Regions from separate parts of the Nonomuraea sp. NPDC048901 genome, predicted to be linked through region 1. Evidence: riboswitches for the same ligand, from Rfam matches in the RefSeq annotation. Region 1 holds a riboswitch; each other region holds the start of a gene.
The links. A riboswitch is a leader RNA that binds a small molecule or an ion and turns the genes downstream of it on or off. The one in region 1 is predicted to bind cyclic di-AMP.
Positions count from the first base shown of each region.

Region 2: another riboswitch for cyclic di-AMP. It lies ahead of AB0C30_RS18120 (CHAP domain-containing protein); the one in region 1 lies ahead of AB0C30_RS02650 (C40 family peptidase).
Region 3: another riboswitch for cyclic di-AMP. It lies ahead of AB0C30_RS46005 (hypothetical protein); the one in region 1 lies ahead of AB0C30_RS02650 (C40 family peptidase).

Region 1 covers NZ_JBEZFW010000001.1:528,316-533,152, forward strand. The annotation lists gene lysX (bifunctional lysylphosphatidylglycerol synthetase/lysine--tRNA ligase LysX) at 1-1,076, shown strand, start outside; gene AB0C30_RS02645 (LuxR C-terminal-related transcriptional regulator) at 1,654-1,866, shown strand; gene AB0C30_RS02650 (C40 family peptidase) at 1,930-2,973, opposite strand; cyclic di-AMP (ydaO/yuaA leader) riboswitch at 2,979-3,139, opposite strand; gene AB0C30_RS02655 (amino-acid N-acetyltransferase) at 3,428-3,985, shown strand; gene AB0C30_RS02660 (hypothetical protein) at 4,008-4,837, opposite strand, start outside.
Region 2 covers NZ_JBEZFW010000005.1:101,914-106,750, forward strand. The annotation lists gene AB0C30_RS18105 (methyltransferase domain-containing protein) at 1-139, shown strand, start outside; gene AB0C30_RS18110 (metallophosphoesterase) at 211-1,089, shown strand; gene AB0C30_RS18115 (LysE family translocator) at 1,283-1,912, opposite strand; gene AB0C30_RS18120 (CHAP domain-containing protein) at 1,994-2,491, opposite strand; cyclic di-AMP (ydaO/yuaA leader) riboswitch at 2,678-2,819, opposite strand; gene AB0C30_RS18125 (YciI family protein) at 3,126-3,473, shown strand; gene AB0C30_RS18130 (sigma-70 family RNA polymerase sigma factor) at 3,560-4,837, shown strand, end outside.
Region 3 covers NZ_JBEZFW010000019.1:145,137-149,973, reverse strand. The annotation lists gene AB0C30_RS46015 (MDR family MFS transporter) at 1-619, shown strand, start outside; gene AB0C30_RS46010 (DUF5302 domain-containing protein) at 667-867, shown strand; cyclic di-AMP (ydaO/yuaA leader) riboswitch at 1,033-1,167, shown strand; gene AB0C30_RS46005 (hypothetical protein) at 1,348-2,106, shown strand; gene AB0C30_RS46000 (alpha/beta hydrolase) at 2,232-3,077, shown strand; gene AB0C30_RS45995 (hypothetical protein) at 3,193-3,564, opposite strand; gene AB0C30_RS45990 (roadblock/LC7 domain-containing protein) at 3,583-3,957, opposite strand; gene AB0C30_RS45985 (hypothetical protein) at 3,987-4,837, opposite strand, start outside.

The sequences.
Region 1 (4,837 bases):
CCAAGTGCCTGCGCCCGCTGCCGGAGAAGCACGTCGGCCTCACCGACCCCGAGGCCCGCGTACGCCAGCGCTACGTCGACCTCATCGTCAACGACGAGGCCCGGGAGATGGCCCGCGTCCGCAGCGCCACGGTGCGCGCGGTGCGCGACTTCTGGCACGAGGAGGGCTACCTCGAGGTCGAGACGCCCATGCTGCAGCCGATCCACGGCGGCGCGGCGGCCCGGCCGTTCAAGACCCACATCAACGCGTACAACATGGAGCTCTACCTTCGCATCGCGATCGAGCTCTACCTGAAGCGGCTCGTGGTCGGCGGCATCGAGAAGGTCTTCGAGATCAACCGCAACTTCCGCAACGAGGGCGCGGACTCCACGCACAACCCCGAGTTCACCATGATCGAGGCGTACGGCACCTACCTCGACTACAACGACATGGCCGACCTGACCCAGCGGATGTACCAGAAGGCCGTCGTGGCCGCTCTGGGCACCTCGGTGGTCGTCCACGACGGCGTCGAGGTGGACCTGGGCATCCCCGAGTGGCCGCGCATCACCCTGTACGGGGCGGTGTCCGAGGCGCTCGGCGAGGAGATCACCACGGAGACCCCGCTGGAGCAGGTCCGGAAACTCGCCGACGGGCGTGAGATCCACTGGGACCCGAAGTGGGGCCAGGGCAAGCTCGTCCAGGAGATCTTCGAGGCCCTCGTCGAGCACACGCTCATCCAGCCGACGTTCGTCATGGACTACCCGCTGGAGACCTCCCCGCTGACCCGCCAGCACCGCGACAACCCGCTGCTGACCGAGAAGTGGGACCTCATCGGGTTCGGCACCGAGCTGGGCACCGCCTACTCCGAGCTCGTCGACCCGGTCGAGCAGCGCCGGCGCCTGGTGGAACAGTCGCTGCTGGCCGCCGGGGGCGACCCGGAGGCCATGCAGCTGGACGAGGACTTCCTGCAGGCGCTGGAGTACGCCATGCCGCCCACGGGTGGCATGGGGGCCGGGATCGACCGGATGATCATGGCTTTCACCGGCAAGAGCATCCGGGAAACGATCTTGTTCCCGCTGGTCAAGCCGACCCACTGACCCGCCTGCCGCCGAAGAGTGTCGGCCCGGCTCCCACGCCGGGCCGTACCGGCCGCTGTCGGGTTGACAGCGGCCCGATCTCCTGCGGCGAGTAGGAGAACGCGGGCGGCGGCGTTCGCCGGTCCCTTAGCGCGGGGAGCGGGCATCTCCCGGCCGCCTGCGCCGAGTGGCTTCTCCCTCTGGCGCATGAACCGTTCATGGTCTTTGGCGGGCGCTGCTGACCCGGCGGCGCGGGGGTACAAAAGACTGCCCTAAGCAGCCACATTTCCGATATTTCGCATATTGAATGCGAAGAATATTCGCGTTTTACGGATTCGGCGCTCAGCAGGTTCGCGGCGCTCTTGGGGAGCGGGCTGGAGCCGTTGTAAGGGCGCCTGTGATCCCTCATCGGGCCCCGAAGTGTGCCGACATATGGCGAGTACTTCACATACAGCCGATCATGTCAATGGCGATGGTCAGAGGGCGGTATCCGCTGGCTTGACGACCTTTCCAGAATGCGTTTACCGTCTGCGAGACGAGCTGCAGCTCTGCTCGGACATAGACGTCTCGAGTTCTGCTGTTGGGGGGAGGGCTCCCGATGTATGTGCTCACTGAGAGCGTCGAGCTTAGCCACGCGGATCTGGCGTTGCTGGCGGAGCTTGCCAAGGGGGTCACGGTTGATCGGGTTGGCAGACGACTGGATATCAGCGGACGCACGGTACGCCGGAGACTTCGGGGTATCTGCGACCGCATCGGCGTCGCCACCGCGATCGAGGCCGTGGCCTGGGCCGCCCGCCGCCAGCTCATCTGACCGTTCGACCGGCCCAGCCGCCCGGGCCCCAGCTGTCAGAGTGCTTGTCGTGGTGTCCGGAGGTCAGTCGGCGATGCGTACGGCGCCCGCGAACGGGCGGCGGGCGATGGACGCGATGCGTACGACGTCGCCGGTCTGCGGCGCGTGGACCATCATGCCGCCGCCTATGTAGATGCCGACGTGGTGCAGGTCACCATAGAAGAAGACCAGGTCGCCGGCGCGCAGCTCCTCCTTGGAGATGTGCCGTCCGGCCGTCCACTGGTCGCCGGTGTAGTGCGGCAGTGAGATGCCCACCCGCTGGTAGGCCGCCATCACGAGGCCGGAGCAGTCGTACGAGGTCGGCCCCTCGGCGCCCCAGACGTACGGCTTGAGCTGCTGCGTGAGCGCCCACCTGGCGGCCGTGGCGGCCTTGCCGGCGCCGATGACCGGCAGGTCGACCCGCGTGGCCCGGGTGCCGGGACGGCCCGCCTCGCCGATCGCCCGCTTGAAGAGACTGCTCTCGACCTTGGCGACGAGCTTGGTGATCTTGTCGCGTTTGGTGCCGAGGCCCTCGACGATCTTCTCGACCTCGTCGATGCGCGTCTTGGCGCTGGCCCTTGCCTGCTCGGCGGCCTGCCTGGCCGTGGTCACCTGGTTGACCTCGAAGCCCTGCTGCTGCTCCAGCGCGTAGGTGGTGGCCGCCCGGTCGAGGAAGCTCTCGGGGTCGTCGGAGGTGCCGAATGCCAGCGCCTGGCCGAAGCCGCCGTTGATGTAGGCGTTCTGGGCCAGCAGCGCGGCCTTGGCGCGCTTCGCGGCCAGATCGGCCTCACTGGTGGACAGCGTCCTCTTGGCCGCCTCAGCCGACTTCTTGGCTGTCTTGAGCTTCTCCCGCTGGCCGTTGAACTCCTCGCTCAGCGTCTCGATCTGGGTGTGGAGCTCCTCGGCCTGCTTGGACAGGTCCTTCAGCGAGGGCTTGGGATCGGCGACGGCGGAGCCGACAGGTACGGCGAAGAGGAGGGTGGCGATGGTCGCCGCGATGACACCCAACCGGGTGGGGATCTTCCGGAGCTCAGAAGGGCGGGCCTGAGCGGCCGCCGGCTTCGTCTCGCGATCGCGGGTCTGCTTCACCAACCAGCTCCTCTCATCGGCGCCTACCGGGTTAGCTGACGGGTTCGGGCCGGAGCAGCCCTACCGAACGACTCGCTCGGATTCACCCCATGGGTGGTGGCGTCGGGATGAGGTCGCCACCGGCGGGTCCCCGGCTCCCCTTACGGGGATTGGGCGCGTCTCCACGCTGGCTCGCGTGGGTGACATCGTCGCTGGACACTAGTGCACTCCGGGTTCGTGCTCAACCAGAACTGCCAAGTCTGTAGAGGTTTCACAACCGAAGGGTCACGAGGTGATCTCGTGCTTGCCGGTGCAGGACAAACTTTATGTCCTTTTTGCACCAAGTTCGTCAAGGCATGGAAGCCTGATGGCCAAGGGATCCCTCATCGTGCTCGATCAACCACGAGATGTCATGAGATGGGAGAGACGTCAGAGTTACGGGGAGGCCGTAATCGGATCTGTACGCTGGAGACCCATGGAGCAGGTCGCCGAAGTGACAGTCCCGGACACGGAAGTCGTCGTCCGGCGTGCTCGCACGCCGGATGTCAGGACGATCCGTCTCCTGGTCGACACCTACGCGGGCGCCGGGCCCCGGCTTCTGGAGAAGGCCACCGTCACTCTGTACGAGGACGTGCAGGAGTTCTGGATCGCCGAGCGCGGCGGCCAAGTGGTCGGCTGTGGCGCGCTGCACGTGCTTTGGGAGGATCTCGCGGAGATTCGCACGGTGGCCGTTGATCCGGAGTTCCGAGGCTTCGGAATCGGGCACCGGATCGTCTCTTCCTTGATCAAAACGGCCCGGGAACTCGGCCTGCGCCGGGTTTTCTGTCTGACTTTTGAGGTGGATTTTTTCGCGAGGCATGGATTCCGCCCCGTACAGGGCACTCCGGTCTCACCCGAGGTCTATGCGGAGCTGCTGGCCTCGTACGACGAGGGTGTCGCCGAGTTCCTCGACCTCGAACACGTCAAGCCCAACACCCTGGGGAACACCCGCATGCTTCTCCACCTGACATCGGGTGACGCGGACCTTGACTAATGGGAAAGGTGATTGTTGATACCTATGTCGATACGTTGGGCAGCACAGGCATGTGTCCTGACACGTGCCACATGCGCACTCGAAGCGAGGTGACACGGTGAGCACCGGACAGCCGCCGTATCCACAGGACGAATCCGGCGAGAACTCTGCGCCTGGCGGATCTGAATACGGACATCACAACACGGGCCGTCCCTATGGCGAGCCCGACCCGGATGCGACGGTCGTTGGCTACCGGGCGGACGACGCCTACGGTCAGCAACCCAACTATGGGCAGCAGCAGCCGGGCTACGGCCAACAGCCGCAGTACGGTCAGCAGCAGCCGGGCTACGGCCAGCAGCCGCAGCAACCGCAGTACGGACAACAGCCGCAGTACGGTCAGCAGCCCGGCTACGGTCAGCAACCGGACTACGGCCAGCAGCCCGGCTACGGTCAGCAACCCGGATACGGTCAGCAGCAGGCTTCGGGTCAGCAACCCGAGTACGGCCAGCCCAACTACGGTCAGCAGCCGCAATCGCAACCCGGTTACGGTCAGCAACCGCAATCCCAGCCTGGATACGGCCAGCAGCCCGGTTACGGGCAGCAGCAGCCGTCCCAGCCGGGCTACGGGCAGCAGCAGCCGTCGCAACCCGGCTACGGCCAGCAGCAGTACGGCCAGCAGCCACCGTCGGGCCAGCAGCCCGGCTATGGCCAGCAGCCCAATTACGGCCAGCAGCCCGGTTACGGGCAGCAGCAGCCGTCCCAGCCGGGCTATGGCCAGCAGCAGCCGTCGCAACCCGGCTACGGCCAGCAGCAGTACGGCCAGCCGGACTACGGTCAGCAGCAGCAGTACGGCCAGCCCGGCTACGGTCAGCA
Region 2 (4,837 bases), on a different contig from region 1:
GCAGGCCGCTCCCGGTGCGGTGGTCGTCGCACCGTTGTTGACGTTCTTCCGGCCAGGGTGTCAAGCTCGACCTGGCTCGGTCGTCGAGATGGCGGTGGAGCGCTGGGATGTGAGTCACCGGTTCAGGGCCGGTGGTTGACACCGCATCGTTGCGCCGCTCGACCGGTGCTGGGCCATGTCCGGATGGCTTTCGCGAAAGGTCGGCAGGCGATGAAGATCGCTTTCTTGGGTGATGTCCATGGTTGTGTGCTGCACGCGCTGGGTGCGGTCGTGGCGCTGCGGAAGCGACGGGAGCTCCGGCTCGACGCCGTGATCCAGGTCGGCGATCTGGGCGCCTACCCGTCGTTCGATCGGTGGGACGAGGCCAGCCGTCGGTTCGGCCGGGATCATCCCGCTCAGGGGGACTTCTTCCGGCTGCTCGATCCGTCGCCGGCCTTCGCCGAGGGGGTGCGCTCGGCTCTCGGGCGGGTCCCCGGTGTGCTGTTCGTCAGCGGCAACCACGAGGATCACGACTGGCTGGCATCCTTGCACGACGCGGCGGGCGCCGAGGTCGTGCCGGTGGATCCCCTCGGCGCCTACCTCCATGTCGCCTGCGGGAACGTGGTTGAGGTCGCCGGGCAGCGCGTGGCGTTCCTGGGGCTTATCGAGGTTCCGGGGAAGATGGATCTGGACGAGAGCGCGTACGCGCGGCTGATGGCGGTCAGACCGGGTGACGTGGACGTCCTGGTGACTCATGACGGCCCGTACGGGATCTCACGCGACCGGCGCGGGAACGTACAGGGCTCGGCGAAGCTGACCGCACTCATCGAGCACCTGCACCCGCGCCTGCACGTCAGCGGCCACTACCACCACCCCAACGGCCCCCGCCGCTACGGCCGCACGACCTCCTACGCGCTCGCCCAGTTGGTGCGGCCCAAGACCACCAAGTGGGAGCCGGAGCCCATCAACCCCGAACAACGGGTGACAGCTGGGAGCATCGGCCTGCTCGACACCGAAACCGGTGACTTCGAGTACGTACAAGATGATTGGCTGGCCGGTATCAGCGGGGACGCGTTGGACCTCGCCGAACTCATCGCAGTCCACTCCTGAAGCACGGCGCGATCAGGAGATGGACGACCAGGCGCGCAGGGAGCTTGCGCAGCCGCCGCTCACTGCACCCGCACTTCTCGATTCGGCGGCTCGTCTCCCCACACCGCGCCGACGAGCCCGTCCGGCGAGACGGGTCGCCCGTCGGAAACCGAGGCGGCGAGCCGCGTTCCTCCGCTGACCGGGCCGCGGCCGGTCAGCGTTCGGCCGCGAGGGTGACGCCCAGACCGATGAACACGCTCCCGGTCGCGGCGTCGATCCGGCGGCGCACCGCCTGGCGGCCGCGCAGCCAGCCGCCGATCCGCCCGGCCAGCACGCCGACCGTCGCGTCGGCCAGGAACTCCAGGACGATCAGGACGGCGCCGAGGACGGCGAACTGCAGCCAGACCGGCCCCGCCGCGGGATCGATGAACTGGGGCAGGAAGGCGACCATGAACGTGAACGTCTGCGGATTGGCCATGGAGGAGACCACGCCGTTGAGGAAGGCCCGCCGACCGGACATTCCGCGGCTGGCCGGATCGTCGGCCTGGCCGTTCTTGCGGTTGCGGATCATCTGGACGCCGAGGTAGATCAGGTACGCGGCGCCGGCGAACCGTAGCACCGTGAAGACGACCGGGAACGTCGTCAGCAGCACGGCGAGCCCGGCGGCGGCCGCGGCGACGTACAACGCGTCACCCGTGATCACGCCGGCCGTGGCCAGCAGCCCGGCGCGGGGCCCACCCCGCAGACCGCATCCCAGGACGAACAGCATGTCGGGTCCGGGGGTGATCAGAGCGACGATGGTGGTCGCCGTGAAAACGGCGAGCAGGTGCGGATCGATCGGCATGCGATGATCTTTCCACCTCCAGTGTCGGCGCACCGCTTCGGGGACGCCGCTCGGGGGGTGCCAGAGGCGCCAGGCCAGCTGTCAGGCGGCGTAGTGCGGGTAGCCGTAGCCGACGACCTGGGAGGTGGGACGGACACGCTGCTCGACCTTGCCGTTGCCGGTGTTGCCCTCGATCGTGGAGATCGTGCCGTCGCCGTTGTCCTTGACCACGAAGCCGACGTGGCTGATGGAGCTCAGGTCCTTGCTGCCGCTCCAGGAGTAGAAGACCACGGCGCCGGGCTTGGCCACGGTGCCCCAGCGCTGGTTGGCGGCGAACCACTTGGCGTGGGCGACGGTGTAGGCGTCCCAGCCGACCTGGGAGCGGGCGCCGGTCTCCTCGCCGACCCAGGAGACGAACATCGAGCACCAGGCGGCGTTCAGGTAGTCCTGCCTGCTGCCGCCGTCACGCTGGACGGTCTCGGCGGCGCGGGCCGAGTTCATGTACCACTTCTGGAACTTGGTGCCGCCGCCGTTGGCGTCCTCGGACGTGCCGACCTGGGCCTTGGCCAGGTTCAGGACCTGCTGGGCGGTGACGTTCACCTGGGCCTCGCCGTTCCTGCCGCCCTGCGCGGAGGCGGGGGCGGCCTGAGCCGCGGTGGGGGTGTGCCCTGTGGAGGCGGTGGCGGCGTTCGCCGCGGTGTGGGCGCCGAGGGCGGCGGCGGTGAGGGTCGCGCCGAGCGCGATCTTGGCATAGCTGATCTTGGGGGTGCGGATAATGGTGATTACTCCTTGCTTCCATTCCGCTTACCGGGTTAGCTGACGGGCTCGGGCGTGGAAGCTGCCCTACGGCACGTTGACGTGCCGATTAGCCCCGATCGAGACATGGGTCCCCGGTCCCGCGCACAGGCGGGTTCAGCGGTCACAGGTGATTGCCTGTGATGCATGCGATGGGTATGACGTCCGTACTCGGACTTTGGCGGCGCGGCCAGAGGGATACTCACTGTCTAGGCCAGGCGCACAGATGGGTACAACGCACCCCTGACCTGGGTAATTCCATCGCCATGAAATCGCCATGCCCAGCCCGGCCGGCTCGTCGATCCGTCAAGTAGCGGGGGTGTCTTGTTGAAGTCGCGCCAGGGCGCGTCTGGAAAAGGTTCGCGTACGGTCTGTCGAATTCGCCTCGCCCGTCCGACGTAGAGGCGTACCGACCGGACAGACGGCCAAGGAGACCCTCATGCCCCAGTACGCGATCCTCATCTTCGACAACGCCGGAGCCGGCGACTACACCCCCGAGCAGCAGGCGGCGAGCCAGCGGCACGCCGACGACCTCGTCGACTCCGGCGCCATGATCGCGGCCTACGCGCTGCGGTCCGCCGACACCGCCACCTCGTTGCGCGGCGACGTGGTCACCGACGGGCCCTTCATCGACGCCAAGGAAGTCATCGCCGGCGTCTGCGTCATCGAGGCCCCCGACCTGGACGCCGCCCTGGACCTGGCGCGTCGCAACCCCGCCGTCCAGTGGGGCCGTGGCGGCGTCGAGGTGCGCCCCGTCGCGGGCGGCATCGCGCCCACCGCCCGATGACGGCCGCGGCGGACGCGGGCCAAACCGACGCGAGCCAAACGGAGGCGGGCCAAACGGAGGCGGGACGGGCGGACGCGGGTCAGGCGGTGGCTGACGCGCATCGGCGCGAGTGGGCTTTCGTGCTCGCCGCGACCGTGCGCGTCGCGCAGGACCTGGACCTGGCCGAGGAGTGCGTACAGGAGGCGTACGCCGCGGCACTGTCGGCCTGGGAACGCGACGGTATCCCCGCCAACCCCGCGGCGTGGCTCACCACCGCGGCCAAGCGCCGGGCGATGGACGCGATCCGCCGCGAGCGGACCTTCCGGTCGAAGCTGCCACTGCTGGTGGAGTCCGACGAGCTCGCTCCGCGCAGGCCGGCGGACCGTGATGAGGCGGACGCGGTGGAACTGGAGGATGCCGTACCCGACGAACGGCTGCGGCTCATCTTCACCTGCTGTCATCCCGCGCTCGCGCAGGAGGCGCAGCTCGCGCTCACGCTGCGGCTGGTGTGCGGGCTGCCGACCCCGGACATCGCCCGGGCACTGCTGGTGTCGGAACAGACGATGGCCGCCCGCATCACCCGGGCGAAGAAGAAGATCTCCGTCGCCCGCATCCCCTACCGGGTGCCGCGCCCGGCGGAGCTGCCGGACCGGCTGGCAGCCGTACTCGGCGTGCTCCACCTGCTGTTCACCGCCGGGCACACGGCCCCCTCGGGCCCCGCGCTCGTGCGCGCCGACCTGGCCGACCGCGCGCTGCACCTGGCCCGCGCGCTGCGAGAGCTCATGCCCGATGAGCCAGAGGTACGAGGGCTGCTGGCACTGCTCGTGGTCACCGACGCCCGGCGCGCGACCCGGACGGACGCTGACGGCCGGCTGCTGCGCCTTGAGGAGCAGGACCGCTCCCGGTGGGACCGCGGCGCGCTGGCCGAGGCGCACGAGCTGATCGTGGCCGGCCTGCGCGGTGGCCGCGCCGGGCGCTACCTGCTGCAGGCGGCGATCGCCTCCCTGTACGCCGAGGCACCGTCGTACGAGCAGACGGACTGGGCACAGATCGTGGCACTCTACGACAGACTGCTGGCCCTCTGGCCCTCACCGGTGGTCGCGCTGAATCGGACCGTGCCCGTGTCGATGGCCAAAGGACCGGCGACCGCACTGGCCCTGGTCGAGGCGCTGGAGCAGGATGGCCGGCTCTCCCGGTACCAGTACCTGCCGGCGATCAAGGCGGACCTGCTCCGGCGCCTCGGCCGTACGGACGAGGCGGCGACCGCGTACCGGCAGGCGCTGGAGCTGACCGACAACGAGGTTGAGCGGGCCTTCCTCACCGGGCGTCTAACTGATCATGATCCGGGCAGGACCTCGCTTGTCCTACGTCTCGGCGTACTACCT
Region 3 (4,837 bases), on a different contig from region 1:
CACCGCCTTCTGCATGTTCGCCGGCGTGGTGTTCCTGCCGCGCTACTTCCAGGAGGCGCTCGGCGCCAGCGCCACCGAGTCGGGGCTGCGGATCTACCCGCTGACCCTGGCCATGGTGGTGGGCAGCATGGTCGTGGGCGCGCTGATCAGCCGGACGCGCGTCTACAAGCCGTGGCTGGTGGCGGCGCCGTTCCTGCTGGTCGTGGGCACGCTGTTGTGCGCCGGTCTGACGCTGGACACGCCGCCCTGGGTGCTCGTCGGGTGGATGGCGCTGATCGGCCTCGGCATGGGCCCGATGCTCTCCGGCCTGACCGTGGCCGTGTCGAACTCGGTGCCGCCCCAGTACATGGGTACGGCCTCGGCCAACCTGACGTTCTTCCGCCAGATCGGCGGCTCGGTCGCCCTGGCCCTGGCCGGCACCGCCTACACCTCCGTCATCGCCACCGAGGCGCCGCTGCACGGACTGGCCGCCGCGCACGCCTCGGCCGCGGCCCTGGTCATCCCCTCGCTGGGGGTCGCGGGCGCCCTCGTGGCGCTGGTCGCCCTGATCGCCATGCCCGGTGTGCGGATCGACCGGGAAACCCCACAGCCCAAGGTCGAGGCCAGTTTCGCGTCCTGAGCGCCGTCATGCGAAGCTGTCCTTGTCCCCAACACCAGGAGGTCCTCATGGCGGAAACACCGGAGCCGGAAGTCGACGAAACTCCCGAGGACGAGATGAAGCGCAAGTTCCGCGAGGCGCTGGAGCGCAAGCGTAACCAGCATGCTGACTCGAGCGCGGGTGGCAGGGGCAACGACCCTTCCAAGATTCACGGCGCTCACGGGCCCGCCGCCAGCAAGCGTTCTTTCAGGCGGAAGAGCGGCGGTTGACCTGAGCTTTTCTGGGGGTACGGCATGCCGTACCCCCCTTTTTTCTTGACCCTCTAGGTAGATCTTCGCCCGTTTCATGGGCTTATGTTTGCCTTTGTCCGGTTCGGTACCTATAGTTCATGGAGTTACCAGCCGGTGACTTTGGGGCTTCAACAGGGGAGTACCAACCGGCAGGCGCCGAATCCCGCTCGCGGGAACCGGGGAACCAACGTTCCTTAGGGGTGAATCCGACCTCGGTCGGTAGGGCATCTCCACGTCCGAACCCGTCAGCTAACCCGGTAGGCGAGATGGAGAGGACACCTACCGCATGCGTAACCCCCGCGTCGTGCCGCCAGCCCGCGTGTTGTCGTCCGCAGACTGACCGGCGCCTTCCCCCCGCTCTTCCACGCTCCGCGTAGCGACCGTTTGGCGTCTTGCCCGGCTACGCCCACCTTTCACGAGCGCGATCCCCTTTTCCCGTATAAAGGACTTCACTGCTTCATGTCTGTTCGCTCTGCTATGCTCACCGCCGCCCTCGTAGGCGCGATCTCCATCAGCGCAGGCACCGCCGCACACGCCGACACCGGCAACGACAAGAAGGTCCTGCTCAAGGGCAAGACCACCGCGTCCTACTTCTGGGACGACTCCTCCGGCCGCGCCGGGGACACCGGGCTGCCGGCCAGCGGCAAGCCCATGCAGAAGGGGCTCGCCGCCAGCCCGAGCTGGCCGCTCATGACCGAGGGTTACGTCGTCTACAAGGGCAAGAAGATGCCCTTCTTCGTCGGCGACCGCGGTCCGGGCGTGCCGTCCTCCAGCGGCGTCATGCTCGACCTCGACGCCAAGACTTTCGCCGCCCTGACCGGTGGCCGCTTCAACTCCAGCACGCTGGGCGTGGACGGCAACGGTGGCGCGGGCCACATCAAGATCGACTACGTCATCACCAAGTGGGGTAGCGGTCCGGGCAAGAAGAACTACCCGCAGCCCTTCTCGACCGGTGCGTACGCCGTCGTGGACCGCAACCCCGCCAAGCCCCCGAAGATCGTGGCCGAGGGCGACAAGCCCGCCGCGGTCAAGCCCGCTCCCGCCAAGGCCGTGCCGGTGGCCGCCAAGAAGGCCGACAAGGCTGAGGAGAAGGTCGCTGACAAGAAGGTCGTCGAATCGAACGCCATCGGTGGCGCCGCCGCGGCGGTCGCGCTGGCGATGTTCGGCGGTGGCGTGACGGTCGGCCGCGACCGGATCCGCAAGCTCGTCCGGCGCTGACAACCGTCAGGTCCGAAGACGGTTTTGCTGACGGCCGTCAGGTCCGGAGCCGACGGCCTTGATGGTCGTCGGTTTCGGAGCCGGCGGTCTTTGCGTCGCGGGAAACAGAATGTCATTCTGACCTCGTGACCACGCTTGCAGCCGCGAACGGCATCGAGATCGCGTACGAGACCTTCGGCTCACCCGGCGGACGTCCCCTGCTCCTCATCATGGGGCTCGGCGCCCAGCTCATCCACTGGGACGACGAGCTCTGCGAGCTCCTGGCGGAGCAGGGCCATCACGTTGTCAGATTCGACAACCGTGACTCCGGACTCTCCACACACCTGCACGACGAGGGCGTTCCCACACTGGGGACGTCCTCTTCGTATCTGCTGGACGACATGGCCGACGACGCGGCCGGGCTGATGGACGTCCTCGGCTGGCCCGCCGCCCACGTCGTGGGCGCCTCGATGGGCGGCATGATCGCCCAGACGCTCGCCATCCGGCACCCCGAGCGGGTCCTGACCCTTACCTCGATCATGTCGACGCCCGGCCCGGACGTGGCCCCGCCCACGCCGGAGGCCAGCGCGGTGCTGCTCGCCGCGCCCCCGACTGATCGGGACGCCGTGCTCGCCCAGTCCTTGAGGACCTGGGCGGTGATCGGCTCGCCCGGCTTCGACATGGACCGGGAACGCATCCTCCGGCTGTCCGGCCAGGCGTACGACCGGTGCTTCGACCCGCCGGGCACGACCCGGCAGCTGGCCGCGATCATGGCCTCCGGCGACCGCACGGAGCAGCTCGGCACGCTGGGGATCCCCGCCCTGGTCATCCACGGCGAGGCCGACCGGCTCGTCCCGGTCGCCGCCGGCCACGCCACGGCGGCGGCGATTCCAGGCGCCACGCTGCTGACGTTCCCCGGCATGGGCCACGACCTGCCCCGGCCGCTCTGGCCGGACATCGTCGGCGCCATCACCAAGCTCACCACGAGCTGACGCACCAGGAATCAGGCCGGTCAGGGATCAGGCTGTTCAGGGACCAGGCTGTTCAGGGATCGGTGGAGGTCGGTGGCTCGTGTCCGCCGCGCCCGGACGCGAGCCACCGGATCTCTCAGACCTCCAGCTTCTCCTCGATCCCGCGGAGCTGGTGCCGGGCCAGGGCCAGGTTGGCCCGCGCCCGGTCCAGGGCGAGATAGAGGAAGAGCCCCTTGCCGCCGCGGCCGGTGATCGGCCGGATGATGTGGTACTGGCCGCCGAGCGTGATCAGGATGTCCTCGATGGAGTCCTTGAGCCCCAGCGAGTCCATCGTGCGCAGCTTGGCCTTGACCACCTCCGTGTTCCCCGCCGCGGCGACCTGGAGATCCAGGTCCTTGGAGCCGCCGAGCGCCCCCAGCGCCATGCCGCTGCCGTGATCGACGATCACCGCGCCGAGCGAGCCGTCGATCGTCATCATCTCCTTGAGAGAGACGTCCATGCTGGCCATGCCTTCCTCCGTTCAAGCTCAGTGAATCCGTGCTGAGATGGCGGCCACGCTGGCCGCCGTCTTGCGCCCCTCCAGCCGGAGCAGCCCGAGATTGGTGCCGGGCTCAGCCAGGACTGCGAGGACGATGGTGGGGCCCGCCGCGTAGAAGGCGGCGAAGCCGGCGGTGCCGGAGATGAGCGTCTCCTCCAGTACGCCCTGGCCGGTCATGATCGTCATTCGCCTGCTCAGCGCGAGCAGCGCCGCGGACAGCGCGGCGACCTGCTCGCCACTGTCGTCGGCGTTGTCGCAGGCGATGCTCATGCCGTCAACCGTGCAGGCGACGCTCCCGCTGATGTCCGGAGTGCGCTCGCGCAGGAGAACCATCTCCCTGAGCACCTCTTCACGCAGCTCCACCGGTGGCCTCCTTTGCGGGCGGGGGAACCTCATGTCAGCTCCTCCAGCGCCTTCTTCAGGCGCATCAGCAGGGCCAGGTCCGTGGGGTCCGCCGTGACCGGCGGGCCGAGCGGCAGGCCCGGGGTGCGGGGATCGTGCGGCGGCCGTTGGCCGGCGGCCACGCGCCCCCGCTGCGGCAGCGCCCCCTGCCCGTCTCCGGCGGTCTTCGCCCTGTGCTCACCGGTCTTCGTCGCGCTCTCTTCCGGGGCGCGCGTGGTGGTGGTCGGCTCCACGGGCGGTGCCAGCAGCCCGGCCGCCGCCATCCTCCGTACGGCCAGCAGCACCGAATAGCCGGACCTGCCGATCCGCTTGGCCAGGTCGAGCGGTGTCGCCTCGGCCCCGGCCCCGGTGAGGACCTCCCACTGGACCGAGTCCAGAGTCACCCCGCTGCCCGGCAGCCACTGCGCCGGCCGTACCGGAGCCGTGTCCAGCTGCGCGGACGGCCAGATCTGCGCGAGATAGGCGCGGCGGCGCGCGCACTCCCGCAGCAGGCCCGCCACGTCGAAGAACCACTGCCCGCCCAGCCAGTGCTGCTCGCCCGGCCGGAATTTCGGCCGCGACCCGCCGGCCGGCAGCAGGAAGAACGCGGCGTCCAGGACGGCCCCGAGCACGCAGTACTGCAGCTCGCCCAGCGTGACGGGCCCCTCCTCCAGCAGGCGCGCGCAGCCCCCGTCGGCCTGCAGCCTGCGCAGCGCCGTCTCCGGCAGCCGCCCGCGCGCCGCCAGCAGCCGCTCGACGCCGGGGGTCTGGGCGCACTCCATGTACGTGACCCGGCCCTCGCTGAGGAAGATCGTCCCGGCCCGGCCCACGCGGAGGGCGCCCGTGGCCCGTTCACGGGCTA